Regions from separate parts of the Micromonospora sp. NPDC005413 genome, predicted to be linked through region 2. Evidence: riboswitches for the same ligand, from Rfam matches in the RefSeq annotation. Region 2 holds a riboswitch; each other region holds the start of a gene.
What was found. A riboswitch is a leader RNA that binds a small molecule or an ion and turns the genes downstream of it on or off. The one in region 2 is predicted to bind cyclic di-AMP.

Region 1: another riboswitch for cyclic di-AMP. It lies ahead of ABZS37_RS06730 (C39 family peptidase); the one in region 2 lies ahead of ABZS37_RS08710 (NlpC/P60 family protein).
Region 3: another riboswitch for cyclic di-AMP. It lies ahead of ABZS37_RS21945 (hypothetical protein); the one in region 2 lies ahead of ABZS37_RS08710 (NlpC/P60 family protein).

Annotation. Positions count from the first base shown of each region.
Region 1 is NZ_JBEXEV010000003.1:200,341-204,736, reverse strand. It holds gene ABZS37_RS06740 (hypothetical protein) at 1-217, shown strand, start outside; gene ABZS37_RS06735 (hypothetical protein) at 340-1,110, shown strand; cyclic di-AMP (ydaO/yuaA leader) riboswitch at 1,395-1,536, shown strand; gene ABZS37_RS06730 (C39 family peptidase) at 1,770-2,624, shown strand; gene ABZS37_RS06725 (hypothetical protein) at 2,698-3,714, opposite strand; gene ABZS37_RS06720 (alpha/beta hydrolase) at 3,889-4,396, shown strand, end outside.
Region 2 is NZ_JBEXEV010000004.1:254,047-258,442, reverse strand. It holds gene ABZS37_RS08720 (NlpC/P60 family protein) at 1-455, shown strand, start outside; gene ABZS37_RS08715 (peptidoglycan recognition family protein) at 530-2,512, opposite strand; cyclic di-AMP (ydaO/yuaA leader) riboswitch at 2,747-2,883, shown strand; gene ABZS37_RS08710 (NlpC/P60 family protein) at 2,896-3,936, shown strand; gene dcd (dCTP deaminase) at 4,004-4,396, opposite strand, start outside.
Region 3 is NZ_JBEXEV010000022.1:92,649-97,044, forward strand. It holds gene ABZS37_RS21940 (carbonic anhydrase) at 1-563, shown strand, start outside; gene ABZS37_RS21945 (hypothetical protein) at 619-1,638, opposite strand; cyclic di-AMP (ydaO/yuaA leader) riboswitch at 1,643-1,779, opposite strand; gene ABZS37_RS21950 (YibE/F family protein) at 1,946-3,316, opposite strand; gene ABZS37_RS21955 (metal-sensitive transcriptional regulator) at 3,686-3,982, opposite strand; gene ABZS37_RS21960 (copper ion binding protein) at 4,137-4,346, shown strand; gene ABZS37_RS21965 (hypothetical protein) at 4,361-4,396, shown strand, end outside.

The DNA of each region.
Region 1 (4,396 bases), on a different contig from region 2:
CGTGCCAACGGCCGCGCAGTCGGCCCAGGTGGCCCCTGAGGGAGCCGCCGAGACGTCCTCCCGGGCCTGGTCGGTCGACTCGCAACCGGCGCTGCCCGCCGGCCGGGGCACCGTCGCGGCGGCCGGCGTGCTGCCGGTGTGCGCGGCCGGGGCCGACCGGCTGCCCCTCGTCGACGCCCCGAGCAGCCGGGCGCCCCGGGCCCCACCCGGGCGCTGATCCACCGGGACGAGCGTCCCGTCGCCGCGCCCTGTCGATCCACCCGCTCCGCCCCCGTCGATCCGTGGCCCACCGTGGCCCGGTGGGGGTCCCACCGCATTGCTCTCCCCGAGGTGCCGACCATGGAGACCGTCGTCTTCTACCAGTTCGTGACCGAGGTGCCGCAGGCCGCCGCCATCTGGTCGGCCCTGTTCCTGCTGACACTGGGCGTACTCATCGTGCTGGCCGCCCGCCCCGAGCGGGACCGGCCCACGGACGACCCGCTCCCGACCGCGCCCACCGCCCGGGAGTTGGCCGCGGCCGAGGCCGTCGACCTGCGCCGGTACGCCGAGGAGGTGGCCGTCGCCGCAGCCGGCGCGACCAGGACCGCACGGCGGCGCCGCGTGGCCTGGCTGACCGCCCAGGAGCAGATGGAGCGGGCCTGGGCCGGGTACGACGAGGCGGACACCGCCGCCCGTCGGTTCGCGGGCACCGGGGCGCTACCCACCCCGCGAACCCCCCGCACCCCCGCCGAGTACGCCTCCCGGGAGCGCTACCTGCATCGCGCCGCGGCGGCGGCGCACTGGCGGGGCGACCTGACCATGGCGCAGTTCGGCGACGTGTTCGGGCACCGGCACGGCTGGGATCCCCGGCGGCACCCGGTCGAGCAGGAGGTGCTGCTCAGCCGGGCGATCCGGGACGCGAGGCTGGCCGACTACCAGGCCGCCGCCACCCGGGAGCGGGCCGCCTGGCGGGACGCGGAACTGGCCGCCGAGTCGGCCCGCACTCTCGCCGAGGAGGCGTACGCGGCGGCGGACCGGCTGCGGCCGAACCTGGTCCCCGCCCGCCGGGCGGCTACCCGGGCGCTCCGTCCCGCACTCGTGGCACGCTGGCGTCCAGCTCGCGCGGGTTGAACCCGATCCGTTATGTGAGCCCGGTCATGTCAATGGCGAATCGGGCGTCGGGCACGATCGGCTCGATTTTCCCCGTGATTGTGGCCGCATTTTCGGCGGCCTGTCCGGTTGTCGCCCGCAGGCGTCACCGTAACCGGTTGTCCCATCGAGTCACATCATCGGCAATACGCGCAGAAATTGTCGCGCCGATTGGGGTTTACGCAGGTGAACCCGGCTTGGCAGGGTGAGAGCCGGCCAGTACTGTCGTCCTGTCCGGTGCGGTAACCGTTCGCAAGAGGCGACGCCGCACCGACCCGCTCAATCGTGATCTACGAACCGGGGACCCATCAGAAAGTCCGGGGTGAATCCGCGAGCCACGGCCCGCGGTAGGGCGATCTTCCCGCCCGAATCCGTCAGCTAACCCGGTAGGCGGTGTCGGAAGGAGTTCTATCCTCGTGCAGCACCTTTCCATCCCTCGGTTGTTCCCTCGCCTCCACGGCGAAGCAGTGCCCCCGCTCATTCGTCCAGTGACGGTGAGCTGACCCCCCGGGTCACTGCCTTTCCCGCCCGGCCGCGCCGGGCGTTCCCCTGAGCGGTTCACCATCCGCGGACCACGGTCCGCGCGCTGGCGCCTGCCCGGATGCCGGTCCGGCCCCGGTGTGCCGCTCTCCCCCTGATCCGTGGAGGACCCCGTGAAGCACACCCTGAAGCGTCAGCTCCGCCGCCTCGCCACCGAGCGCCCGTACCAGATCGTTGTCGCCTCCGCCGCGGCACTCGCGATCGCCAGCACCACCGGCGCCCTGCTCACCAGCGCCGACGACGCCCCGGCCAGCCAGCACACCGTGACCACGGTCGCCGAGATGCGCAGCGACACCGCTGCCTCCCGCAGCGAGGCGCGCGACGCGTCCCCCTCGGCCAGCGCCGCACCGACCACCGCCGCCCCCGCGCCGGCCACCAGTGCCGCGTCGCCCGCCGCCAAGGCCAGCAGCAACCCGGATCTGACCCGCAAGCCGGAGCCGCCGAAGCCGCCCGCGACCAAGGTGCTCGACTACGACTACCAGGCGCAGAACACGTACTACAACTGCGGCCCGGCTGCCACCCGTAACGCTCTCAGCGCCGCCGGCATCAACCGCACCCAGGATGCGCTGGGCGCCGAGCTGGGCACCACCGAGATGGGCACCAACTCGGCCCTGGACACCACCCGGGTGCTCAACGCCGAGGTGAAGGGCTCCCCGTACCGGACCCGGATGTTCGCCGGCACGCCCAGCTCGGCCCAGATGGACCAGCTCCAGGCCGACGTGGTCAAGGCGATCACCGACGGTCGCGGTGTGGTGGCCAACGTCGTCGGCGACGCCACCGACACCAACGGTGGCTGGCACTCCTACGGCGGCGGGCACTACATCGCCGTGGTGGGTTACAAGGACAACGGCCGGACCGTGCGAATCGCCGACTCGGCCAACGCGGCCGACCCGTCGTACTGGATCACCACGATCGACCTGGCCAACTGGATCGCCAGCCGGGGCTACTCCGCCTGACCCAGGCACGCAGGCCGTCGCGGGCGCCGTCCCCCACAAGGGGCCGGCGCCCGCGGCGTCTCTGTCGGTGCGGTCAGTAAGCGATGAAGCCGTACAGCGCGAGGTGGTTCGATTTCGTCCCGCCGACCGTGTGGTCGATGCTGGACGGCTGCACGGCGCCCTTGACGAAGAGATAATCGATCTTGCTCGACCCGTTGGTGGCCTTCGACCCGTAGCCGGTCATGTCGTAGCCGCTCAGCGTGCCGGGTGCGATGCCCGTGCGGTTCGCGTCGATCCCCACGACGCGGATTGTGGAGGCGTTCAGCAGGCTGGTCGCGTCGGCGCCGAGGTGGATGCCGGTGTTGGCGATGCCCCGGTCGCCGTCGCCGGCGCAGGCGTTCTGCCGGTTTTCCTGCGGCAGGTGCATGGTCGCGGCGAACACGCTCGTGCCGGTCGCCTTGATAGTGAACCGGGCCGCGATGGCGCTGGTCCGCTTCCACTTGTGGTAGTCGGTGCTGTCCGGGTCGCTGTTCGGCGGCTTGTACAGCGTGCATCCGGCACCGTTGGCGTACGCCGTGCCGGGCTTGAGCCAGCCCGCGCTCCAGTACTTCGAGATGTCGCCGGCGGCGAGGCTGAGGGTCCTGGTGTTCCAGATGATCCCGTTGGTCTGCTTCTTCTTGAGGTCACCGAGTGACTGGGAGCTGCACTTGTGCGTGCTGCCCCACGGCTCCGGGTCACTCCAGGCCACGATCGCCCCGTAGGTGCCCGCCGGGTAGCCGAACTTGGCCGAGAGTTGGTCGGCGTACGCCTCGGCCTGGCCGGTGCCGCGCACCTGCTGGACGATCAGGATGTCGGGCGCCACCACGCCACTGGTGCCGGTGCGGCCGGCGTCGTCGACCAGGATCGAGGTCAGGTGGTCAGGCCCGGATATCCGGGTGCAGGTCCCGTCGGAGTTGTTCACCACCAGGTTCTCGATGTTGTTGTTGTAGACCCGCAGGACGCGGTCAGCCGCCGCGACAGCGTCGGCGCCCGGGGCGGGGACGCCCGGCGTGGTGCCGAGCGCGGGAGCACTGGGCGCCGTGCCGAGCGCGACGGCCGCCAGGGCCGCCACCAGTGCTGATCGTTGCCTCGTGAGCAAGGCGGGCTCCTCTCCGCGATGGATCGACAGAATGCTCTGCCCTTCCAGGCGGCGAACTCTACAGTGGATCTCCATCGGTCGGTGCCCCCGCACGTGCCGCGGACAAGGGCTCTCGTACCCGTCCGCGAACCGTGGGAGACTGCGGCCGTGGTGGATGAATCGGGTGGTCACGCTGGTCGAAGGCCGGTCCTGCTGCTGCTGCACGGCATGGGGGCGACGGGTGACGTGTGGTTGCCCTGGGCGCCGTACCTTGAGCAGCGCTGGCCCGGGCGGTGGCTGGCACCGGACCTCGCCGGTCATGGCTGGGCGGCACCGCTGTCGTCGTACTCCTTTGCGGGTTTCGCCGGCCGGATCGCCCACGGCCTCGCCGCTGACGACCGGCTCGTCGTGCTCGGGCACTCGCTGGGTGGGGTGGTCGGCCTCGCGCTGGCCGCCCGCACCGCCGGGTTGCCGGTGGATGCGGTGGTCGGTCTGGGCATCAAGGCATCGTGGTCACCCGCCGAGCTGACCCGCGCCGCCGAGTTGGCCGCGCGTCCGGTGAGCTGGTTCGCCAGCCGCACCGAGGCGGCTCGCCGCTACCTGCGGGTCTCCGGACTGGTCGGCCTGGTCCCGCCGGATGCCCCGGTCGTGGACGCCGGGCTGCGTCAGGTCGACG
Region 2 (4,396 bases):
CGGCCAAGAAGAAGCAGATCGACGCCGAGATCAAGCAGCTCGAGGCGTCGATGCCCAAGACCACGGTCGTGACCGCGGCCTGCCCGACCATCAACGGAGTGGTCAGTGCGGCCGCCCGTACCGCGATCAGGACCGCCTGCGGGAAGGTCGGCAAGCCGTACGTCTGGGGCGCCACCGGCCCGAACTCGTTCGACTGCTCGGGGCTGACCCAGTACGCCTACAAGGCCGCCGGGATCAGCCTCACCCACCACACCGGTGACCAGTGGAACGAGGGCAAGGCCATCTCGCGAGCCGACGCCCGCCCCGGTGACCTGGTCTTCTTCTTCGCCGGCCTGAGTCATGTCGGGCTGTATCTGGGCAACAACCAGATGGTGCACGCCCCCCGGGCCGGCAAACCGGTGCAGGTGTCCAGCATCAACACGATGCCGGTCGCCGGGTTCCGCAGACCCGGCTGATCCCCACAGGCACGACGACGGCCCCCGGTCACCGACCGGGGGCCGTCGTGGTTATCGGTGGAGCGCGTGGCGTCTCAGCGGGGCGCGCCCACCGGTGACGGCAGCAGCTGCACGTCGGCTAGATCGACGTACATGATGCGGTGGCCGAACTGGATCTGCGCGTAACGGTTCTGGCCGCGGATCACCGTCCAGTCACCCGGCGAGGAGCCGTCGAACGTGCTGGCCCGGTAGTACTCGCCGGCCAGAACCGCGCCGACGGCGTACCGCTGCCCGGCGGACAGCGTGTACTGGAGTGGTGAGATCGCCTGGTAGGGCACCCCGGCCGGGTAGGCGGCCTGCTCCGGGTACGCCCGCCCGTACACCGGGATGGTGGCCCGTCCGGGCTTCGGGGTGGCCACCACGCCGACGGTCCAGCTGGCGGTCGGCGCGGACGCCGGGTTGTGGAACCAGGCCCGCTGACCGAGATACCAGATCGCCGTCCAGTCGCCCTGCCGGCCGGCGAGCGCGTACGTCTGACCGGCGGAGGCCCGGGCGCCGTGATCGGACACCTCCATCGTGTTCGGGGTGCCGTTTGGGCGGAGCGCGATGTCGTTGACCAGTGGGGCGTCCGCGGACGGCGCGCTGCGCAGCACCACGGCCGAGGAGCCGCGTGGCGCGCACGGCACGCCGACGGTGACGCAGCCGATGAACGCCGGCTGGTTGGTGGCGTAGTCCGGGTCGATCCGGACCAGCCCGGTGGCCGGGGTGCCGGTGTCCAGCCGAGGGGCGTGCAGCAGGTCGAAGTAGTGCGTCCAGTCCCAGTACGGGCCCGGGTCCCAGTGCATCCCGCGCACGGTCGAGGCGACGGTGCCGGGCACGTTGTCGTGGCCGATGATGTGCTGGCGGTCCAGGGGGATGCCCAGCCGCAGCGCCAGGTGCCGGACCAGCTTCGCCGAGGTCCGGTACATCGCCTCGGTGTACCAGGTGCCCTGCGCCGCGAAGCCCTCGTGTTCCAGGCCGATCGACTTGGCGTTCACGTACCAGTTGCCGGCGTGCCAGCCGACGTCCTTGGTCTTCACGTGCTGGGCGACGTGCCCGTCGACCGATCGCAGTGAGTAGTGCCAGCTCACGTACGTCGGGTCCTGGACGAGTTGCAGGGTGGTCGCCCAGCTCGCCTCGGTGTCGTGGATGACGATGTACTCGATCTTCTGCCGCGCGGGCCGGTCGGAGAGGTCGTGGTTGCCGTAGTCGCCGTCGCCGAACGCCTCGTAGGGCGCCGGGATCCACTCGCAGGAGATGGTGCGAGGGCATTCCAGCCCGTCCGGGCGAGCCAGGCGGCGCAAGCCCAGCCGGTCCAACCAGGAACGCTGCGGCTGCACCGCGCGGGCCGGCAGCGTGATGCGCTGGCCATCGTCGGTCACCCGGGACTCGCCAGCGCCGATGGTGGTGAAGACCTCGTCGGCGAAGGCCGCCGCGGCGTCAGCGCTGTCCGCGCCGGCGTAGCGGGCCACCGCGCCGTACCAGGCCGCCGGGTCGGTGTCGGCACCGACCGGCGCGCCCAACTCCCTCTGGTACGCCCCGAGCAGCGCGGCCCCGCCCCGGATGTTGACGCCCGCATCGGTGCGCAGTGCCTCGGGGGCGGCGCCGGTCAGCGCGGCGGCGGCGTCCACGGTCTGCAACGCGGCGGCGGGCGGCGCGGGATCCTCGGCCGGCCGGGGGGCGGGCAGCCTCGCGGAGCGGGAGTCGTCGCCGCGTGGGTCCTCGGTGCCGGCGTCGTGGTGGCCGCGCCCGGGCAGGGCCGCCACGTGCCGGGCGTCGGTGAGGTGCATCGGGCCGTAGCCGCCGCTGGTGCTCGGTGTGCCGGCGTTGCTGTCCCAGCGGGACTCCAGATAGGAGACGCCGAGCAGCACGACGGTCGGCACACCGTACTCGGTCGCCGCGGCGGCGTACTGCTGCTGGCGGTCGACGGTGGGCGCGGCGGCGGCCGGGCCGGAGGGTAGCGGCACCGCGGTCGCGGCGGCGACCACGGCGGCGGCGAGCAGTGCGCGCCGGCCGGTCGACAGGGTTGAGTGGCGCATCGAACCCCCTAGATGTTGCGAGTGAAGGTGAGGTCACCTTCGCGCCGCCCGGGAGTCTGCGTCAATACCTTTCCATGTATCGAGGTATTTGGAAAAAAATCTTCACACACGGTCGGTGACCCTTTCGGATCGGTACGGAGTGTCACGGCCGCACGGGTTGCGGATCGGTAACAGCCGTCTCTACTCTGGTCATTTGTCGGCCCGATAGCAGGTCCGCCCAGCCCGGGCGGTAACGGACCGACACCGCCGAGTCGCTTCCGAGCGAACCGGGGACCCAGGTTCTCCCGGGGTGAATCCGCAGCCATTGCGGTAGGGCGCCAACTTCCCGCCCGAACCCGTCAGCTAACCCGGTAGGCGGTCAGGAAGAAGGAGTACGGAACCCGGTGGCACTCCATGCCCCGCGGCCGTCGTCCGAGCGGTCGGCGTCAGCCGGCCCGACGTCGATCGTGCCGCGCCCACGCTGGTCCCGCTTCACCACGGCCCTCGCCGCACTGGCCGGCGTCGCCGTCGTCCTGACCGGCAGCGCCACGGCGGCCCACGCGGACCCGTCCGTCGCCGAGATCGAGCGCCAGATCGACGCCGACTGGAACAAGCTCGAACCGATCATCGAACGGCACAACGCCACCCGAACCGACCTGGCTGCCAAGCGCAAGCAGGCCGACGCGCTGGCCGCCCGGATCGCCCCGCTGGAGCGCGAGGTCGACGCGGCGATGGACAAGGTCAGCGCCATCGCCGTCCGTGCGTACAAGGGCGAGAACGTCTCCACCGTCAACGCGATGTTGGGCAGCCGGTCACCCAGCGAGGTGGTCGGCCAGCTGGAGATGCTCGACCGGTTCGCGCACAACCAGCAGCAGGACGTGCGGCAGGTCGCGGACCTGCGCGACGAGCTGGCCCAGCAGAAGGCGCCGCTGGACGAGATGGTGGCCCAGCTGACCCGCACCGAAGCTCAGTTGGCGGCGAAGAAGAAGCAGATCAACGAGGAGATCGACCGGCTGCAGAAGCTGCGCCTCAAGGTGTATGGCAACGGTGGCGGCGGTTCGCTGCGCCCGGCGCCCTGCCCTGGCAGCTACCCCGGCGGCGCCGCGGGCACGGCCGTCAAGTTCGCCTGCGCCCAGATCGGCAAGCCCTACGTGTGGGGCGCCGAGGGCCCGAACTCGTACGACTGCTCCGGGCTGATGCTGGCCGCCTGGGCCAAGGCTGGCGTGTCGCTGCCGCACAACGCCGCCGCGCAGAGCCGCGTCACCAAGGACGTCAGCAAGGCCAACCTGCGCCCCGGCGACCTGGTCTTCTACTACAGCGACATCCACCACGTCGGCATGTACGTCGGCGGTGGCTGGGTGGTGCACGCCTCGCAGGCTGGTCAACCGGTCAAGATGAAGAAGGTCGACGACGGCCCGATCCACAGCTACGGCCGCCCAGGCTGACCCATTCCCGACGCATGAGGGCCCGTCGCGATCCGTTCGCGGCGGGCCCTCGTCGTGCGTTCAGGGATCAGCGGGTGGGCCAGGCGCGCCAGTTCTGCCAGGCGCGGCTCGGCGTCGGCCCACGTTGGCCCTGGTAGCGCGAACCGTAGACCGCCGAGCCGTACGGGTGCTCGGCCGGCGAGGAGAGCCGGAAGATGCAGAGCTGCCCGATCTTCATGCCCGGCCAGAGGGTGATCGGCAGGTTCGCCACATTGGAGAGCTCCAGCGTCACGTGACCGGAGAAACCCGGGTCGATGAAGCCGGCGGTGGAGTGCGTGAGCAGCCCGAGCCGGCCCAGTGAGCTCTTTCCTTCCAGCCGGCCGGCGAGCTGGTCGCCCAGCGAGATGACCTCCAGCGTCGAGGCGAGCACGAACTCCCCCGGGTGCAGCACGAACGGCTCGCCGTTGGGCACCTCGACCGC
Region 3 (4,396 bases), on a different contig from region 2:
CTGCCGTGGCCGACGGGCAGCACCCGTTCGCGGTGATCGTCGGCTGCTCCGACTCCCGCCTGGCCGCCGAGATCATCTTCGACCGAGGGCTGGGTGACCTGTTCGTGGTCCGTACGGCCGGGCACACCGCCGGCCCGGAGGTGCTCGGCAGCGTGGAGTACGCGGTGACCGTGCTCGGCACCCCGCTGGTGGTGGTGCTCGGCCACGACTCGTGTGGCGCGGTGCAGGCGGCCCGGGAGGTCGTGGCGACCGGCACCCCACCTCGTGGGCACCTGCGGGCGGTGGTCGACGCCGTGCTGCCCAGCCTGCGCCGGGCCGAAGCCGAGGGCGTGGACGACATCGACGACATCGTCGACATCCACATCGCGCAGACGGTCGAGACGCTGCTGGGGCAGTCGCCCGTGCTGGCCGACGAGGTGGCGCAGGGGCGGTGCGCGGTCGTGGGCGTGTCGTATCGGCTCGCCGCCGGAGCGGTGCGCCCGGTGGCCGCCGTGCCGGCCGGCTTCGCGACGCTCGACGTGCCGGCGGGGTCGACCGACCCGGCCGCGTCCGCCGTCGCCTGACGCGTCGAGGGCCGCCCCGCGACGCGGAACGGCCCTCGACGGGGGATCGTGCGGGTCAGAGCAGCGACATGTGGACGTGGTCGGTGTGGTTCGACGGCCCGCTGTACGAACTCCACCCGGTCGCCGGGAACCAGATCTGCCGGTTCCAGATCACGTAGTAGATGCCGAGCCGGTCGGCGTTCCGGATGAGGAACGCGGCGACGTTGTTGCCGTACGTCCGGGTGTCCTCGTTGTGCCACGGGGCGAAGCCGCTCTTCTGCAGCGACCAGTCGCAGGCGCGGCCCTTCGGGTGCTCCCACGGCCCGCCGGAGCGGTAGCAGCCGACGAACCGGCTGAAGCCGGCCCGCTTGACCTCCTTGTACGCGTGCAGGGTGCGAGGCGTGACGCAGCCGGACGTGGTGGGGTCGTTCTCGCTGCACGACTGGGGCTTCCAGTCACCGTCCGACGTGCGACCCGGGCCGATGCGGGCGACGGGCGAGGTGGCATCCACCAGGCCGCCGGTGAAGCCCTTTCCGCCGACCAGGGAGAGCGCCTTGTCCGCCTCGCTCTTCCGCTTCGCCATCAGGGCGGTCTGCTTCTGCTGTTCGCGGACCTCCGTGTCGAGGGCCAGCTTGGCCTGCTCGGCGCGGGCCTTCACCGTGTTGACCTCGGAGAGCTTCTTCTCGTTGACCATGTTCATCTCGTCGAGCACCGAGGCGCGCTGGACGAACGAGTCGGGGGCGTCGCTCTCCAGCAGCATCGCGATCGCGCCGATCCGACCGGTCCGGTACGCCTGGGCGGCGATCTGCCCGACCTGTGGGGCCAGCGCGTCCAGGTCGGCCTTGGCCCGGTCGACCTCCAGCGCCAACTCCTGCTGTCGCTTCTTGGATTTGTCCAGCTTGGACTTGGCGGCGGAGTAGTCGCGGTTGGCCTGCTCGATGACGTCGTTGAGCAGTTGGGGCTCGCCGTCCTCCTCGTGCCCGGACGGTGTGGGGGTCGTCGGGGCGGCATGGGCCGGGAGGGGCCCGGCGAGCACGGTCAGTGCGGCGATCACGGCCACCACGGGTGTCAACCAGCGGCGTAGGGGTGCCGTCACAATGTTCCCTTCCGTCGACCGCCGACCGGGTTAGCTGACGGGTTCGGGGCGGAAGTGGCCCCTACCGCTGACGCGGATTCACCCCACGTACGCGTACCTGGGTCCCCGGCTCGCCGGTTGGCGATTGGGCGGTGGCACCGCAGGCGCCGCTTCGCGCCTTCATCGGTAACCGGCAGCGAGGTTACCCGAGAGCCGGCCTGGTGAGCTACGCCTTGATGTCGACCAAAAGTGTCATTTCGCCATGGCGTTGAGTGACCAGTGACGCGGTTCTCAGGGCGGATGCCCAAACTGGTCACGCTGAGGAGTGTCACCATGCCGTATCTGTGCTCCTGTTCGACTCCGGCCACCGGTCGGTGGCGGTGGGTGGGGGTGGGGTCCGCGTCGGATCCGGCTCGCCGGGTCGGCCTGTTCGCGGTGAGATGAATGCGGCCAGTGCCTCCGCCCGGGCCGGCTGAGGTCGCGGGGCGGGAGCGTCGGCGGACGGAGGGGCATCCGTGCGCCCGGCGGCGGTCACCACCGCGGCCAGCCCGGTGGTCAGTGGCACGGCGGCGATCAGACCGAGTGTGGCCACCGCGCTGCGGACGATCTCCTGCGCGAGGAACTCGCTGGTGAGGATCTGCCCGATCGGCCGCGAGTCGGCGGTGAGCAGGAGCAGCAGGGGTAGCGACGCGCCCGCGTACGCCAGCACGATGGTGTTGACAGTGGAGGCGATGTGCGCGCGGCCGACCCGGGTGGCCGCACGGTACAGCTGCAACCGGGTCAGCCCGGGGTTCGCGTTCGCCAGCTCGGTGACGGTGGCCGCCTGGGTGACCGTCACGTCGTCGAGCACCCCGAGCGAGCCGATGATGATCCCGGCGAGCAGCAGGCCGTGCAGGTCCACGTCGCCCTGGAACATCGACAGTGTCGTCGCATCCTCGCTGCCGAAGCCGGTGAGGTGGGTTGCGGCCGTGGCGATGGTGGCGAGCACACCGGTCAGCACCAGGCTCCCCAGGGTGCCGAGCACCGCGACCGAGGTCTGCGCGGTGACCCCGTGCGTCAGATAGAGCACCACGAACATGATGAGGGCCGCGCCGACCACCGCCATCAGCAGGGGTGATTTGCCTGCGCCGATGCCTGGCAGCACGAAGGTGAGCAGGATGGCGAAGCTGGCGGCCAGCCCGGCGAGCGCCGCCAGGCCCCGCCACCGACCGAAGGCGACGATCGCGGCGGCGAAGACCACCGCCAGCCACACCATCGGGGTGCCGCGCTGATGCTCGGCGATGTTCCAGTTGCTGGTGGTGGGATCGGTCGGATCGGTCAGCTCGACCAGGATGACCTCGTCGCCGACCTCGACCCGGGGCGCGCCGGGCCCGTCGGGCACCGGTGTCCGCACCTGCTGGCCGGCGGTCGGCCCGTCGTCCACCCGGACGTCGACCGTGCCGCACGGCCCGGCACCGACCCTCGGTGTGCCCTCGGGGCTCGACGGCACCGGCGGGCACGGCTCGGTCACCACCCGGGTCACCGTGCCGGGGTAGCGCGGCACGTCCGCTCCGCCGTCGGTCTGCGGGGACCCGCCGCGCGGCCAGAGCAGCGCGGCGGCGAGCACGGTGGCGACGAAGAGGGGCACCACCGTCATGACGAGGATCCGTCGTACCCGGGGCGGGGCGGACGGAGCGGGGTGGGTGTGGTCGGAACCCAAGGCGAGACTCCCAACGATCCGGTGCGGGGTACGGGTCAGCGGGCCGGTCGGTTCACCGTTGCCGTGGAAACGCGGCGAGAGGTGCGGCAAATCGCTGGCTGCCGACCGCTCGATCACGGACGGTCAGTGCCCGGCCCGGTCGGCCGAAGGCGCCACGTCGTGGTGGCGCCGGTGCCCGGCTGTGCAGCGGCATACGGAGGGTCATCGTGGAAGATGCTAACCAGCGCGCCCCGGGGTTGCAGGTCGCGACGGAGTGTCGGGTGGTCGAACCGGCGGAGCCGGGCCTGGGTGGCGGGCCACAACGTGGTGGCGCTCAACGCGCAGTTGCTGCGCCGGGTCCGTCTCGACCCGGCGCCGGACTGAGGGCTGTCAGCCGCGCTTCATCAACCGGCCGACTGCCGCCATCATCTCGGTGGCCATCTCGTCGGCCCGGCCCTCGGCCGCCCCCTCGTGCATGCAGTGCCGGGCGTGCCCGTCGAGCAACCCCAGCGCCACCTTGTCGAGTGCGGCCTGGATTGCGGAGATCTGGGTGAGCACGTCGATGCAGTAGCGGTCGTCGTCGACCATCTTCTCGATGCCGCGGACCTGCCCCTCGACGCGACGGAGCCGCGTGAGCAGCTGGTCCTTGCTGGCGGTGTACCCGCGGATCGGGGTGGGTGCGGTCATGTCGACAAGGATAGCGTACCCCTGGGGGGTATGGTACGGTCGTCTTCTCGCCGGATACCCCCACCGGGTACCGGTAACGTGCAAGGGCAGAGGTCCGCCTTCGGCTTACCCCCTGGGGGTATAGGCTTCGGAGGCGGCGAAGGGGGACGTTCCGATGATCAACACGACATACCAGGTGCAGGGCATGACCTGTGGGCACTGCGTCAGCGCGGTGAGCGCCGAGGTCGGTGCCATTGAGGGCGTGCGTGACGTCCAGGTCGACCTCGCGGCCGGCCGGGTCACCGTCAGCAGCGACCAGCCGCTGGACACCGGGGTTGTCCGGGCCGCTGTCGACGAGGCCGGCTACGACCTCGTCGACGCGTGATCGGAGGGGCCGGCATGCGCACCGTGACGAGATTGGCCGGGTTCGTCGTA